One region of the Methylobacterium sp. M6A4_1b genome, then DNA from elsewhere that is predicted to be linked to it. Evidence: predicted binding sites of a transcription regulator. Region 1 holds the regulator's gene; each other region holds the start of a gene.
The links. Region 1 encodes PhoB, which activates phosphate uptake and scavenging genes when phosphate is short. Its sites were predicted from a motif close to TGTCATNNANCTGTCAT; they were not measured.
Positions count from the first base shown of each region.

Region 1 (3,400 bases):
CTCGACGTGCGCGTCGAGGAATCCCTGCGCAAGGCCGCCCTCTGGGACGAGGTGAAGGACAAGCTCAAGCAGTCCGGCATGGGCCTCTCGGGCGGCCAGCAGCAGCGCCTCTGCATCGCCCGCACGGTGGCCCAGCGTCCCGAGGTGATCCTGTTCGACGAGCCGACCTCGGCCCTCGACCCGATCTCCACCGGCCGCATCGAGGAGCTGATCGAGCAGCTGCGCTCGGAATTCACCATCGTCATCGTCACGCACAACATGCAGCAGGCGGCGCGCATCTCGCAGTTCACCGCGTTCATGTACCTCGGTGAACTGGTGGAATTCGGCCCGACGACGCGCATCTTCATGAATCCGGAGAAGCGCCAGACGCAGGATTACATCACCGGCCGCTTCGGCTGATCCTCGGCAGGCCGGAACCGACCCGTGCGGGCCGGTCGCGGCCCGCGCCAGACACCATCAGGGCGGGCACCGTGCAGGCGGCCCGATCGAGGAGCACACCCATGCCCGACCACATCGTCAAATCCTACGACACGGACCTCGAAGATCTGCGCCGCTCGATCTCCGAGATGGGCGGCATCGCCGAGAAGATGATGACCGAGGCCGGCGAGGCCCTGGTGCGCCGGGATTCGCCCCTGGCCCAGGCGGTGATCTCCGCCGATACCCGCCTCGACACCCTCCAGCGCGAGATCGAGGAGCGGGCGATCCTGCTCATCGCCCGGCGCCAGCCCCTGGCGATCGACCTGCGCGAGACCGTGACGGCGATCCGCGTGTCGAACGATCTCGAGCGCATCGGGGATCTGGCCAAGAACGTCGCCAAGCGCGTGGTCGCGATCGCCGACCAGATCCAGCCGCAGAAGATCGTCATCGGCGTCCAGCACATGAGCGACCTGGTGCAGGAGCAGCTCAAGGACGTCCTCGACGCCTATGCCAGCCGGGACATCAAGGCGGCGCTGGACGTGTGGGAGCGCGACGACGCCATCGACGCGCTCTACAACTCGCTGTTCCGCGAACTCCTGACCTACATGATGGAGGATCCGCGCAACATCTCGTTCTGCACGCACCTCCTGTTCGTGGCCAAGAACATCGAGCGCATCGGCGACCACACCACCAACATCGCCGAGACGATCCACTACCTCGTCACCGGCGAGAACCTGCTGGCCGAGCGGGAGCGCCCGAAGAACGACGCCTCCAACTACGCCACCGTGGACGTGCCCGGCGCGGCCTGAATCCGTGCCGGTCTGATCGAAAGCGCACGATGAGTACGCGTATCCTGATCGTCGAGGACGAGGAGGCCCTGACCCTCCTCCTCCGCTACAACCTCGAGGCCGAGGGGTTCATCGTCGACTCGGCCGCGCGCGGCGACGAGGCGGACCTGCGCCTGCAGGAGCAGGTCCCCGACCTCGTCCTCCTCGACTGGATGCTGCCGGCCCTGTCGGGCATCGAGCTCTGCCGCCGCATCCGCGCCCGGCGCGAGACCGAGCGGCTGCCGGTGATCATGCTCACCGCCCGCGGCGAGGAGGGCGACCGCATCCGCGGCCTCGGCACGGGGGCGGACGACTACATCGTGAAGCCGTTCTCGGTGCCCGAGCTCCTCGCCCGGGTCCGTGCCCTGCTGCGCCGGGCCAAGCCCGCCCACGTGGCCAACCTGCTGGTGGCCGGCGACATCGAGCTCGACCGGGTCAGCCACCGCATCCGCCGGGAGGGCCGCGAGATCCATCTCGGGCCGACGGAGTTCAAGCTCCTCGAATTCCTGATGCAGAGCCCCGGCCGCGTGTTCTCCCGCGAGCAGCTCCTCGACGGCGTCTGGGGGCACGACGTCTACATCGACGAGCGCACGGTCGACGTCCATGTCGGCCGCCTGCGCAAGGCCCTCAACCGCCCGCGCCAGAGCGACCCGATCCGCACCGTGCGCGGCTCGGGCTATTCCTTCGACGAGATGTTCGAGGCGGAAGCCGAGTAGCTGGGCCGAGTGACCGAAGCGAGCAGCGGAGCCGGATCGCCGGCCCCGAACGGCGCGAGGCCGGTCGGCGCCCGGGTTCGCCCTCAGGCGAACAGCATGGCGTCGGTGGGCAGGTGGACGGTGAAGCCCTTGCCCTCGTCGACCCAGTTCGGGCCGGCGGCGCCGTGGTTGATGCCGTTGGCCTCCTCGGCGCTGCCGGCGAAGTGATGCTGGCCGGTCTGGGTGTTGTAGAAGCGCTCCAGGGTCAGGCCGCCCGCGGCGCTCGCATCCGCGTAGGCCTCGAAGGCCACGCCCTCGTACTTGTAGCTCGGCGCGGTCTTCAGGACCTGGTCGCGCTCGGCGACGCTCGTCGTGAAGAAGTGGGCGTTCGAGACCGTATCGAAGAACCGGAACACGTCGACGGTGTCGGCGCCCTCGGCCGGAGTCGCCCAGGGGGTGCCCTCGTAGGTGAACCACGGCAGCGTCTGCTGGATCTGCAGCTTCTCCGCCGTGCTCGTCGTGTAGAAATGATCGCCCGTATGCGTGTCGTAGAACCGGTACACCGCCGTGACGGCGCTGGTGACCGGGGGGGCGGTGACGGGGGCCGCCGGAATCGCCGCGACCGCCGCCGGGGCGCTCGGGGCGCCGTAGAGGGCCTGGATCCCCGCGACGTCGCCGGCGCCCAGGGCGGTGACGGCCGGATTGAGGATCGCGTTCATCACCTCGGGCTTGGCGTTGTAATGGTCGAGCCCGAGGGCGTGGCCGATCTCGTGCAGGGCGACGACGGCGAGGTCGACGTTCTGGTTGCTGATCACGCGGGTGCCGGAGGCGTGCCAGCCCTCGCCGGTGTCGAAGGTCACGGCCGCGGATTGCATGCGCTGGCCGCTGAAGGAGTAGTTGGCGTAGCCCACGGTGTTGCCGAGGCCGTCGATGCCGCCGAGGGTGAAGTCGATCTGGGCGGTCGCCGTCGAGGCGACCTGCTGGAAGGCGATGTCCGCGGAGGCGGCCCAGGCCGCGAAGGCGCTCTGGAGGATGCCGAGGAACGAGGTCGGGATCGTGCCGTCGACGGCCCAGGTCACGGTGCCACCGCCGGTTCCCGCCGCGCCCGCGCCCCAGCGCGGACCCTCCAGCGCATAATCGCCCATCGGCTCCCCTCCCGTCCGTTCGGGCCAGGGTCGGTCGAAGAGATTTCGATTGCCTTAACCGCACCCGCCGGGGCGGTCCCTCACACGATGCTGCGCACGACGCCGCCGTCGACGCGGAGCGCCGCGCCGCTGGTGGCGCTGGCGGCCGGGCTGCAGACGTAGGCGACCATGCTGGCCACCTCCTCGACGGTGGCGAGGCGGCCGATCAGCGAGGTCGGGCGGTGCTCGGCGACGAAGGCGCGGCCCGCGGCGTCGAGGTCGACCTCGCCGCCCGTTCCGGCCTGCCCCTGCGCCATGCTCTTCATGAACTCGGCGA
Region 1 covers NZ_JBKEZQ010000001.1:283,515-286,914, reverse strand. Annotated here, with positions in the region: gene pstB (phosphate ABC transporter ATP-binding protein PstB) at 1-399, shown strand, start outside; gene phoU (phosphate signaling complex protein PhoU) at 501-1,226, shown strand; gene phoB (phosphate regulon transcriptional regulator PhoB) at 1,256-1,960, shown strand; gene ACLBWX_RS01390 (matrixin family metalloprotease) at 2,044-3,084, opposite strand; gene ACLBWX_RS01385 (SDR family NAD(P)-dependent oxidoreductase) at 3,165-3,400, opposite strand, start outside.

Region 2 (3,400 bases), on a different contig from region 1:
CGCCAGGATCTTTCGGGTGAACAGGAACAGCGCCATGTCCGGCCGGCCCCAGGGACCGTAGACGGTGAAGAACCGGAAGGCCGTCGTGGGGATGTCGAACAGGTGGCTGTAGGCATGCGCCATCGCCTCGCCGGCGATCTTGGAGGCGGCGTAGAGGGTCAGCGGCGTCACCGCCGGGTCGGTCTCGCGGAACGGCAGCGCCGTGTTGCCGCCATAGGCCGAGCTCGTGGAGGCGAACAGGAGGTGGCGCACCGGGTGCGCCCGCACCGCCTCGATCAGGTTGGCCATGCCGACGAGGTTGGCCTCCACGTAGGCGCCGGGATTCTCCAGGCTGTGGCGCACGCCCGCCTGGGCCGCGAGGTGCACGACGATGTCGGGCTCGGCCCGCCCGACCACCTCCCGCAGGGCGCCCGGCATCTCCAGCCGGGCCTCGACGGCGGTGAAACCGGGATCGCGCGCGAGGTCGGCGTGTCGCGCCCGCTTCAGGGCGACGTCGTAATAGTCGCTGAAGCCGTCGAACCCCGTGACGGCGTGGCCCTCGTCGAGGAGGCGCCGCGCGAGGTGATAGCCGATGAAGCCGGCGGTGCCGGTCACGAAGACGCGCATGGGGTTCCTGGCGGCCGTCCGAACCGGATCGCGCCCACCCCCGACCTACACGCAGCGCCGCGCGACCTCAAGAAAGCCGGGACCGCCCGTCAGAACACGTGCCGCAGGATGAAGAACAACCCGCCCGCCAGGGTGATGGCCGCCGGGAGGGTAAGCACCCAGGCGAGCGCCATGTTGCGCACCGTCGCGACCTGCAGGCCCGAGCCGTTGGCCGCCATGGTGCCGGCGACGCCGCTCGACAGGATGTGGGTGGTGGAGACGGGCAGGCCGTAGAGTTCGGCGAGGCCGATCGTGCCGGCGGCCACCATCTCGGCAGAGGCGCCCTGGGCGTAGGTGAGGTGGGTCTTGCCGATGCGCTCGCCCACCGTGACGACGATGCGCTTCCAGCCGACCATGGTGCCGAGGCCGAGCGCCAGGGCGACGCAGACCTTCACCCAGGTCGGGATGTAGCGGGTGCCGTCGTTGAGCAGGCCCTCGTAGGCCTTGAGGGTCTTGCCCTCCGCCTCGGGGAAGCCGGCGCCGGCGCCGGGCAGCAGCCGCACCGCGTCGGCGGCGAGGTACATGTCGTTGCGCAGGTTCGGGGTCGCGGCGGCCGGCACCTGGCGGATCGCGCCGTGGCGCTGGACCGAGGCGGCGATGTCGTCGGCGAGGGCGGCGAGCGCCGCGTAGACGGCGGGGGTGTTCAGCGCCTTGGTGCGCAGGGCCTCGCCGACCTGGCCGCGGGCGGCCGCCGCGTCGGGGCGCGCCGCGGTTCCAGCCCGGGCCGCGAACACCGCGCTGGCGTCCTTCGACTGCTGCACGAAGACCGGGGTCATGTCGTCCGACATGGTGCGGTTGAGGGCATAGGCGGTGGGGGCCGCGCCGATCAGGATCAGCATGATTAGGCCCATGCCCTTCTGGCCGTCGTTGCCGCCATGGAAGAACGACACCAGGGTGCAGGTGAGGATGAGCAGGCCGCGGATCCAGAGCGGAGGCGGGGCCTCGCCCTGGGGCGCCTCGTAGAGGTCGCGTCGCTTGACCACCGCCTTCATGGCCAGGAGCAGCAGGGCCGCCAGGACGAAGCCGAGGACGGGCGAGAACAGCAGCCCCTCCAGCACCTTCACGGCCTGCCCCCACTCGACGCCGGAGGTGCCCTGGCCCTCGGGCGCCATCAGCTGGTTGGCGAGGCCGACGCCGATCACGGAGCCGATCAGCGCATGGGAGGAGGAGTTCGGCAGGCCGAGCGCCCAGGTGCCGAGATTCCACAGGATCGCGGCGATCAGGAGCGAGAAGATCATCGCGTAGCCGGCGGACGAGCCGACCTGCAGGATCAGCTCCACCGGCAGGAGGGTAACGATGGCGTAGGCCACCGCGCCCGAGGACAGCATGACCCCGAGGAAGTTGAAGGCGCCGGACCAGACCACCGCCACCACCGGCGGCATCGCGTGGGTGTAGATCACCGTCGCCACCGCGTTGGCGGTGTCGTGGAAGCCGTTCACGAACTCGAAGGCCAGGGCGATGAGGAGCGCAAGGGCGAGGAGCGCCAGGGCCCCGGTCGCCAGCGGCGTCTCGCCCACCGCGTTCATGTCGTGGATCAGGCTGTAGCCGGCATAGGCGAGCCCGCCGGCGAGGACGAGGGCGAAGGCGACGAGGCCCGAGACGTGGATGCCGCCGTCGAGGTTCGGGCCGGGGCGGCGCCCCGACCCCGTCTGCGGCGGCGCGGAGCGAAGTCCGGGGGCGATCGCGTCGGCCATGAGTCGGGTCCCTCGGCAGGGCGATCACGCAGGCGGGATGATCCCGCCGCGACGCCCCGCACGCTCCGCCCCTATGACGATCCTGTCACAGGACGATGACAGCGACCCAAACAATGCACGGGAGCAGGGATGAAACCCGATGCTGGTTCGTGCGCGGACCCAAACCCGTGTTCGGCGCCTTGAGCAAGGTCCGCGAAAGCTGTGCGCTGCAACACACGCATGCGTCGGCACTTGTTTGCTGGAGGGCAAACCCCAGATATAACAGCATCATGACGCTGTCGCGTCCGGTTCGGCCGCGCTTTCGGCCCGCTGAGGGTCGGCGAATCTTCCCAATCATGTCCGCGGGCCGCCCGCTGAATCCATGCAGGGGAGAGGTCCTCCCGAAGGCGACACGCTCCCGATCCGCCACAATCCGCCGGGCCCCGCCCGCGAGAGACAGTCCGCGAGTCATCTGATCCATGAACCAGCTTGTCCGCATGTCACAGGTCGGCGAGGCCGATGCCATCGCCGAGCCCTCCGCCGAGCTGCGGGTGCCGTTCGCGCAGTCCGGTGCCTTCGTGTGCAAGTTCATCATCGGCGAGCCAAACGACCGCGCCGTCTGCTGCGGCGCCCCGGCGCCGGACGGCAAGAGCTGGTGCGCCTTCCACCGCCGCGTCGTGTTCGAGCCCGCCCGGCCCGGCCGCCTGCGCTGATCCGCAGGCTCGGCCTCGATCTGCCCCGAACCCCGCCGGCATCCCCGGCGGGGTTTTCGTTTGCGCCGCCGGCCGAATCCTAGTCGTCGCTCTCCTCCTCGTAGGGGCGGTAGGTGCGCAGGCGCCGGCCGTCGGGAAACTCGATGCTGCGGGACCGGACCACGAGGTAGCCGGCCTCCTGGGCCTGCCGGATCCGGCGCGCCCGGTCGTCCTCGTACACGAACGTTCCCGTCGGTGCCGGAGCCGCCCCGTAGCTGTAACGAATCACCGGCGGCCGCGCGGCGTAGGCGGCGGGCCGCCGGGCGAGGCGGCGCACGGCACGGTCCGGGGCGGCTGGCGTGCGCGCCACCGCGCGGATGGCTGGGTGAC
Region 2 covers NZ_JBKEZQ010000009.1:172,883-176,282, forward strand. Annotated here, with positions in the region: gene ACLBWX_RS11830 (NAD-dependent epimerase/dehydratase family protein) at 1-606, opposite strand, end outside; gene ACLBWX_RS11835 (inorganic phosphate transporter) at 696-2,339, opposite strand; gene ACLBWX_RS11840 (GcrA family cell cycle regulator) at 2,798-3,031, shown strand; gene ACLBWX_RS11845 (hypothetical protein) at 3,111-3,400, opposite strand, start outside.
Region 2: ACLBWX_RS11835 (inorganic phosphate transporter) is a predicted target of PhoB. The motif match lies at 2,598-2,614, and genes of this name have one in related genera.

Region 3 (3,400 bases), on a different contig from region 1:
GGCGGTCGCAGTAGCCGCGGGCCAGGTCGAGGGAATGCAGGTTGCACAGCACGGTGAGGCCGTGGCGCCGGTTGGCCTCGGCCAGGGCGTCCATGACGATGCGGGTGTTGCGCGGGTCGAGGGAGGCGACGGGCTCGTCGGCGAGGATGAGGTCGGGGGCCTGCATCATCGCCCGCGCGATGGCCACGCGCTGCTGCTGGCCGCCGGAGAGCTGGTCGGCCCGGTGACCGGCGAAGTCGCCCATGCCGAATTCGTCGAGGGCGGCCAGCGCCAGGGCACGCTCCCGTTCGGACCAGAGCTTGAGCAGGGAGCGGTGCCGGGGCACCTCGGAGAGCCGGCCCATCAGGACGTTGCTCAGCACGTCGAGGCGGCCGACGAGGTGGAACTGCTGGAAGATCATCGCGCAGCGCGCCCGCCAGCGCCGCAGGTCGCGCCCGCGCAGGGCCGTGACGTCGAGCCCCTCGAACAGGATGCGACCGCCGGTCGGCTCGGCGAGGCGGTTGATCATCCGCAGCAGGGTCGACTTGCCGGCGCCCGAGCGCCCGATCACGCCGACGAACTGGCCGCGGGGGATGGAGAGCGAGACGCCGTCCACCGCGCGACGGTCGCCGTAGTGGCGGGCAAGACCTTCGAGGATCAGCATGGAGGTCTCCGGCGGTTCAGGTCGAACGCCGGTAGACCCGCCCCACGCGACAGCAGAATGACTATTCTCCGGCTAACCAATAGCCGGCACTATTGTGCTTCGCCCTCGTGGCGCTCCAGGAATGCTTCGATCGACAGGGCGCGGAAGTCCGGCAGCGCCCGGCCCAGGCGCGCATGGTCCCAGTCCCACCAGGCCAGCGCCTGCAGGCGCTCGGCGATCGCCTCCGGGAACCGGCGGCGCACCACGCGGCCGGGATTGCCGACCACGATGGTGTAGGGCGCCACGTCCCGGGTCAGGATCGTGCCCGCGCCGACCACCGCCCCGGTGCCGATGCTGCGCCCGGGCAGGACCACCGCGCCGTGCCCGATCCAGACGTCGTGGCCGATGCGCACGGGCAGGGCCCGGCGCCGAGCGAAGAAGGCCGCCTCGTCCGCCTCGCCCGGCCAGTAGGCGCTGGCCCGGTAGGTGAAGTGGGATTGCGAGGCCCGCTCCATCGGGTGGTTGCCGGGATTGATCCGCACATGCGCGGCGATGGAGCAGAACTTGCCGATGGTCGTGTAGTTCGCCTGCCCGTCCTCGACGATGTAGGAATAGTCGTCGAGGCTCGTCTCGCTGAGGCGCGTGCGCGCGCCGACCTCGGTGTAGCGGCCGAGGCGGCAATCCGTGAGCCGGGCCGTGGGATGGACGGCCGGTTCGAGGCCGAGGCGATCGGAGACCATCGCGCGATCCAGTCCAGTCAGGCGGAGAAGGGGAGGCGGCGCAGGAGGCGGAACGGCGCCGCGCCCTCCTGGACGACCACGCTCAGCGCGTCGATCGCGAGGTCGGGCAGCCCCGCGGCAGCCTCGGCCAGCAGGGGCAGGGCCGTCGCCCGATCCTCCCGCCCGAGGGGTCCGGTGAGCGTCATGTGAAAGCGGAAGGCCTCGAAGACGTGCGGATAGCCCCAGCGCTCCAGCAGCGCCCGGCCGCGGGGGTCCAGGCGCTCGGGGCGGCGGCGGGCGCGCTCGGCCTCGGTGAGGGGCGCCCGCAGGGGATCGAGGGCCGCGACGCACTCGGCGGCGAGCAGCCCGAGGGCGGGCGGGGGTGCGGCCGGCACCAGGGCGGCGAAGGCCCCGAGGGCGGCCACCCGCAGGGGGCCGACGGGCAGCGGGCTCCGGTGCGCCGCCAGGGCCTCGGCCGCCGCGAGGAGGTCGGCCTCGGTCGCGCCCGGGGCGAGGCGCATCGGCGCCTTCAGGGTGGCGTGGAAGCCGTAGAGCCGCGGCTCGGCGGTGTGGGCGGCCAGGATCGCCCGGAGCGCCTCCGGGCCGGGGGCCGGGCCGGGGCCGAGAATCGCGTCGCCGAAGGCGGCCAGCGCCGAGCCGGGGGCGGGCGTGACGTAGAGGGCGTATCGGGCGGGTCGGTCCAACGGGGTCGTGTCCTGGCTGCACGCAGAATCTCGGCGGCACGCCGAATCCTGGCGGCACGCCGAATCCTGGCGGCACGCGAGGTGCCGAAGCGCGCATACTATCCGCGCCCGACGGCGATATGACAGGGTGGGCGCCGCACGCGGCGCGATGAGGCGATCCCGGTGTCCGCTCGCAGGCACAGATACTCCCCGGCCTCGCACGCCCTGTCCCTGTCGGCCGCCATGCTCGTGGCCGGCGGGACCGGCGCGACGGCCATGGGCGAGGCCACCGCGCGCCGCTTCACGGCGGCCTACGGTCTCAGCTTCCTGAACCTGCCGGCGGGCGAGGCCAGCCTCGCCGTCGAGCGGGCGGGCGAGCGCTACGCCCTCGAACTCGATGCGGGCCTGCGCGGCCTCGCCGGCTTCTTCTTCGACGGGGCCGGCAAGGCCACGGTCGCCGGTTCGGCGACCCGCGCCGGCGCGGTGACCGCCACCTTCCGGATCGACAGCCGCTACGGCGGCAAGCCGATCGCGGTGGCGCTCGACCTCGCCGGCGGGCGCGTGCGCAGCGCCAGCGTCGAGCCGCCTCCGACCCCACGCGCGGACCGGGTCCCGGTGGCGCCGGAGGACAAGGTCGGCGTGGTCGACCCCCTGACCATGCTGACGCTCCCTCTCGGAGCCGCCCCCCTGGATCCGGGCCTGTGCGACCGGCGCATCCCGGTCTTCGACGGAGCGAGCCGGGCCGACCTCGTCCTGTCGCGCGGCAGCCTCGTGACGGTGACGGAGGGCGCCTATCGCGGCCCCGCCCTCGACTGCCGGGTGCGCTGGGTGCCGATCTCCGGACACCGTTCCGGCGGGAGCAACGTCCGCCGGATGGCCGCCAACGACGACATGCGGGTGCGCTTCGCCCCGATCCTCGACGGGACGCTGCTGCTGCCGCTGTCGATCACGGTCGCCACCGGATGGGGCACGGTGCGGATCGAGGCGACGCGCTGGGGCGGGGCGGCGCCGGCCGGCCTGGAGGCTCCGGCGGCGAAGCCCGGCGTGACCGTGCGCCTGCCCAACGCCCGCTAGCCGCGGCAACGGTTTCCCGCCGTCGCGGGTTCTCCCTCCGGTCAGCGCGGCCATCGTGATCGAGGAGGTCGCATGCGCGTCGGAAGCCCGAAATCGGCCCAGCTCTTCACCGCCTTCGCCTCGAAGGTGGCGCGCGCCGCCGGGCGCCCGGCGACCTTCGCGGTCAGCATCGCGCTGATCCTGGTCTGGGCGGTGACGGGGCCGCTGTTCGGCTTCTCCGACACCTGGCAGCTCATCATCAACACCGGCACCACCATCGTGACGTTCCTGATGGTGTTCCTGATCCAGAACACCCAGAACCG
Region 3 covers NZ_JBKEZQ010000027.1:9,353-12,752, reverse strand. Annotated here, with positions in the region: gene phnC (phosphonate ABC transporter ATP-binding protein) at 1-643, opposite strand, end outside; gene ACLBWX_RS19425 (DapH/DapD/GlmU-related protein) at 733-1,362, opposite strand; gene ACLBWX_RS19420 (DUF1045 domain-containing protein) at 1,380-2,045, opposite strand; gene ACLBWX_RS19415 (DUF3108 domain-containing protein) at 2,208-3,098, shown strand; gene ACLBWX_RS19410 (low affinity iron permease family protein) at 3,171-3,400, shown strand, end outside.
Region 3: ACLBWX_RS19420 (DUF1045 domain-containing protein) is a predicted target of PhoB. The motif match lies at 2,154-2,170, and genes of this name have one in related genera.

Region 4 (3,400 bases), on a different contig from region 1:
GACCGCCCGCGTCGCCTCCGTCGACCAGGAGCATCCCGCGACACCCGTCAGCCTGATCGACACGATCCTGGCCGCCGACGAGGAGCGCGAGGCCCTGAGCGCCGAACTCGAGACCGCCGCACCCGAGCGCATGGGCGAGATCTACGGCCGCCTCATCGAGATCGACGCCGACCGCGCCCCGGCACGGGCCGGCGAGATCCTGGCCGGTCTCGGTTTCTCGGTGGAGGACCTGACCCGGCCGATGGCGGAGTTCTCCGGCGGCTGGCGCATGCGCGTGGCGCTCGCCGCCGCGCTCTTCGCCGAACCCGACATGCTGCTCCTCGACGAGCCGACCAACTACCTCGACCTTGAGGGCGCTCTCTGGCTGGAGGCCCGGCTCAAGCGCTATCCCCATTCGGCCCTGATCATCAGCCACGACCGCGAGTTGCTGAACAACTCGGTGGACGCGATCCTGCACGTGGCCGGGGGCAAGCTCGAACTCTACACGGGCGGCTACGACGATTTCGAGAAGCGCCGGGCCGAGAAGGCCCGTCTGCAAGCCTCGACCAAGCAGAAGCAGGAGGCCGAGCGGGCGCATCTGCAGAGCTTCATCGACCGGTTCAAGGCCAAGGCCTCGAAGGCCGCACAGGCCCAGTCCCGCGTCAAGCGCCTCGCCAAGCTGGAGCCGATCGCCACGACCATCGAGGAGCACGTGGCCCCGTTCCACCTGCCTTCGCCGAAGCGCCCGCTCGCCCCGCCCCTGATGCACCTCACCGATGCCACCATCGCGTATGGCGACGACGCGCCGGTGCTGCGCGACCTCAACCTGACTCTCGACGTCGACGACCGCATCGGATTGCTGGGCGTCAACGGCGCGGGCAAGTCGACCTTCGCCAAGATGGCGGCGGGCGCGCTTCAGGTACGCGACGGTCGGATGGTGCGGGAAGGCCGGGTGCAGGTGGGCTGGTTCCACCAGCATCAGATCGAGGCCCTCGATCCCAAGGACACGCCGCTGGCGATCATCCGGCGCGAGCGGCCCGACGACAGCGAATCGGCCCGGCGCGCCAAGCTCGCGAGCTTCGGGCTGTCCTTCGACAAGCAAGAGACGACGGTGGACGCGCTCTCGGGCGGCGAGCGGGCGCGGCTGCTCCTCAACCTCGTTGCGATGCAGGCGCCGCACCTGCTGATCCTCGACGAGCCGACCAACCACCTCGACATCGACAGCCGGCGGGCGCTCCTCGACGCGCTGAACGATTACGGCGGGGCGGTGATCCTTATAACCCACGACCGCTCGCTGATGGAGTTGGTGGCGGATCGCCTGTGGCTGGCCGCCGACAACACGGTCAAGCCCTTCGCCGGGGACATGGACGACTACGCGAGATTCGTGCTCGACCGGACCCGTGCCGGCCAGCGTGCGCCCGGACAGGGACGCGAGAAGAAACAGAAGCGCCGGGCGGCCTGAGCCGCCCAGCCGGCAGGACTTACTAACGCAGAATCTTGCCTTACCTGCGCAGGATCTTGGTCACGAGGCGACCGAGCGGCGTGCCGGAATCGTAGTTGCGGTCGTCGCGGACCACGGGACGGTCCTCGTTGCCGAGGAGCTTGGTGACGATGCGTCCGATCAGGCTCATGGGTGGACCCTCTGGGTGTGTGGGGCGCCGGGCGAGCCGGGCTCGCGGCCCGCGAAATGGCGCAGCTTGTCCTTCAACCCGCAGGGGTCCGTCCCCGTTCCCTCGCCCGACGCCCTGTGTGCGGTGCCGTATCAAGCCTGTCATGAATCCGTGATCTAAGCCGGGCGGTATTTCGGCAGGGACGGGGCTTCCACATGGACAGCGCGCAGCGGGCAGCGGAGGTCGAGGCGATCCGCCGGGAAGTCGCCGACGACTTCGACGAGGAACTCGAACTCGAGATGGAGGACGAGCGCCTGGAGCGCCTCGCCGACGAACTCGGTCAGCCCGCCCGTCCGCCCGGTCTCGACCGCAAGGTCTATTTTCGTGAGCTGTTCCGCCTGCAGCACGAACTGGTGCGCCTCCAGGACTGGGTTCAGGCCCACAAGCTGCGCGTCGTGGTGATCTTCGAAGGCCGCGACTCCGCCGGCAAGGGCGGCGTGATCAAGCGCATCACCCAGCGGCTCAACCCGCGCGTCTGCCGGGTCGCGGCGCTGCCGGCGCCCAGCGAGCGCGAGCGCACGCAATGGTACTTCCAGCGCTACGTCACCCACCTGCCGGCCGGCGGCGAGATCGTGCTCTTCGACCGCTCATGGTACAACCGCGCCGGCGTCGAGCGGGTGATGGGCTTCTGTTCGCCCGACGAGGTCGAGGAGTTCTTCCGCTCGGTGCCCGAGTTCGAGCGCATGCTGACCCGCTCCGGGATCATCGTGTTGAAGTACTGGTTCTCCATCACCGACGAGGAGCAGGAATTCCGCTTCAACATGCGCATCCACGATCCCCTGAAGCAGTGGAAGCTCTCGCCGATGGACGTGCAGTCCCGCCGCCGGTGGGAGGACTACACCAAGGCCAAGGAGGACATGCTCGCCCGGACCCACATCCCGGAGGCGCCCTGGTGGGTGGTCGAGGCCGTGGACAAGAAGCGCGCCCGCCTCAATTGCATCAGCCACCTCCTGACGCAGATTCCTTACGGCGACGTCGAGCATCCGCCGGTGCACCTGCCGGACCGCGAGCGCCACGAGGACTATACCCGCCACCCGGTACCGCCCGAGATGTTCGTTCCCTCGGTGTTCTGATTTCGGGAAGGGCGTACGCCGGCCGCTTGCTCCGGCGGCCCCCGATGGGCGAGAGGGTGGGGTACGCTTCCGCGCCTCGCGCCCAGGGACCTTGCATGACCCAGACTGACGAGCTCCTGTTCACGGCCGAGGGCAGCATCGCCCGCCTCACCCTCAACCGGCCGCAGGCGCGCAACGCGCTCACCTTCGGCATGTATCAGGGCCTGATCGATGCCTGCGCGCGCATCGAGGCGGACGAGAACATCAAGGCCCTCATCATCGCGGGAGCGGGGACCAAGGCCTTCGCGGCGGGCACCGACATCGCTCAGTTCCGGAGCTTCGCGAGCGCTCAGGACGCGATCGACTACGAGCGCTTCATGGACCGGGTGATGGGCGCGCTGGAGCGCCTGCGGGTGCCGACCATCGCGGCGATCGCCGGTGCCTGTACGGGCGGAGGCGCGGCCATTGCCGCCGCCTGCGACCTGCGGATCGCAACGCGCGACGCCAAGCTCGGATTTCCGATCGCCCGGACCCTAGGCAACTGTCTTTCCCTCGGCAACCTGCGCCGCCTCTCGGGCCTGATCGGCCAGGCACGGGTCAAGGACATGATCTTCACCGCCCGCCTCGTCGGGGCCGAGGAGGCCCTGGCCATCGGCCTCGTCGGCGAGGTGGTGGCCGACGCGGAGGCGCTGGCCTTCC
Region 4 covers NZ_JBKEZQ010000010.1:37,557-40,956, reverse strand. Annotated here, with positions in the region: gene ACLBWX_RS12015 (ABC-F family ATP-binding cassette domain-containing protein) at 1-1,441, shown strand, start outside; gene ACLBWX_RS12010 (TFIIS helical bundle-like domain containing protein) at 1,482-1,610, opposite strand; gene ppk2 (polyphosphate kinase 2) at 1,805-2,722, shown strand; gene ACLBWX_RS12000 (enoyl-CoA hydratase/isomerase family protein) at 2,818-3,400, shown strand, end outside.
Region 4: ppk2 (polyphosphate kinase 2) is a predicted target of PhoB. The motif match lies at 1,749-1,765, and genes of this name have one in related genera.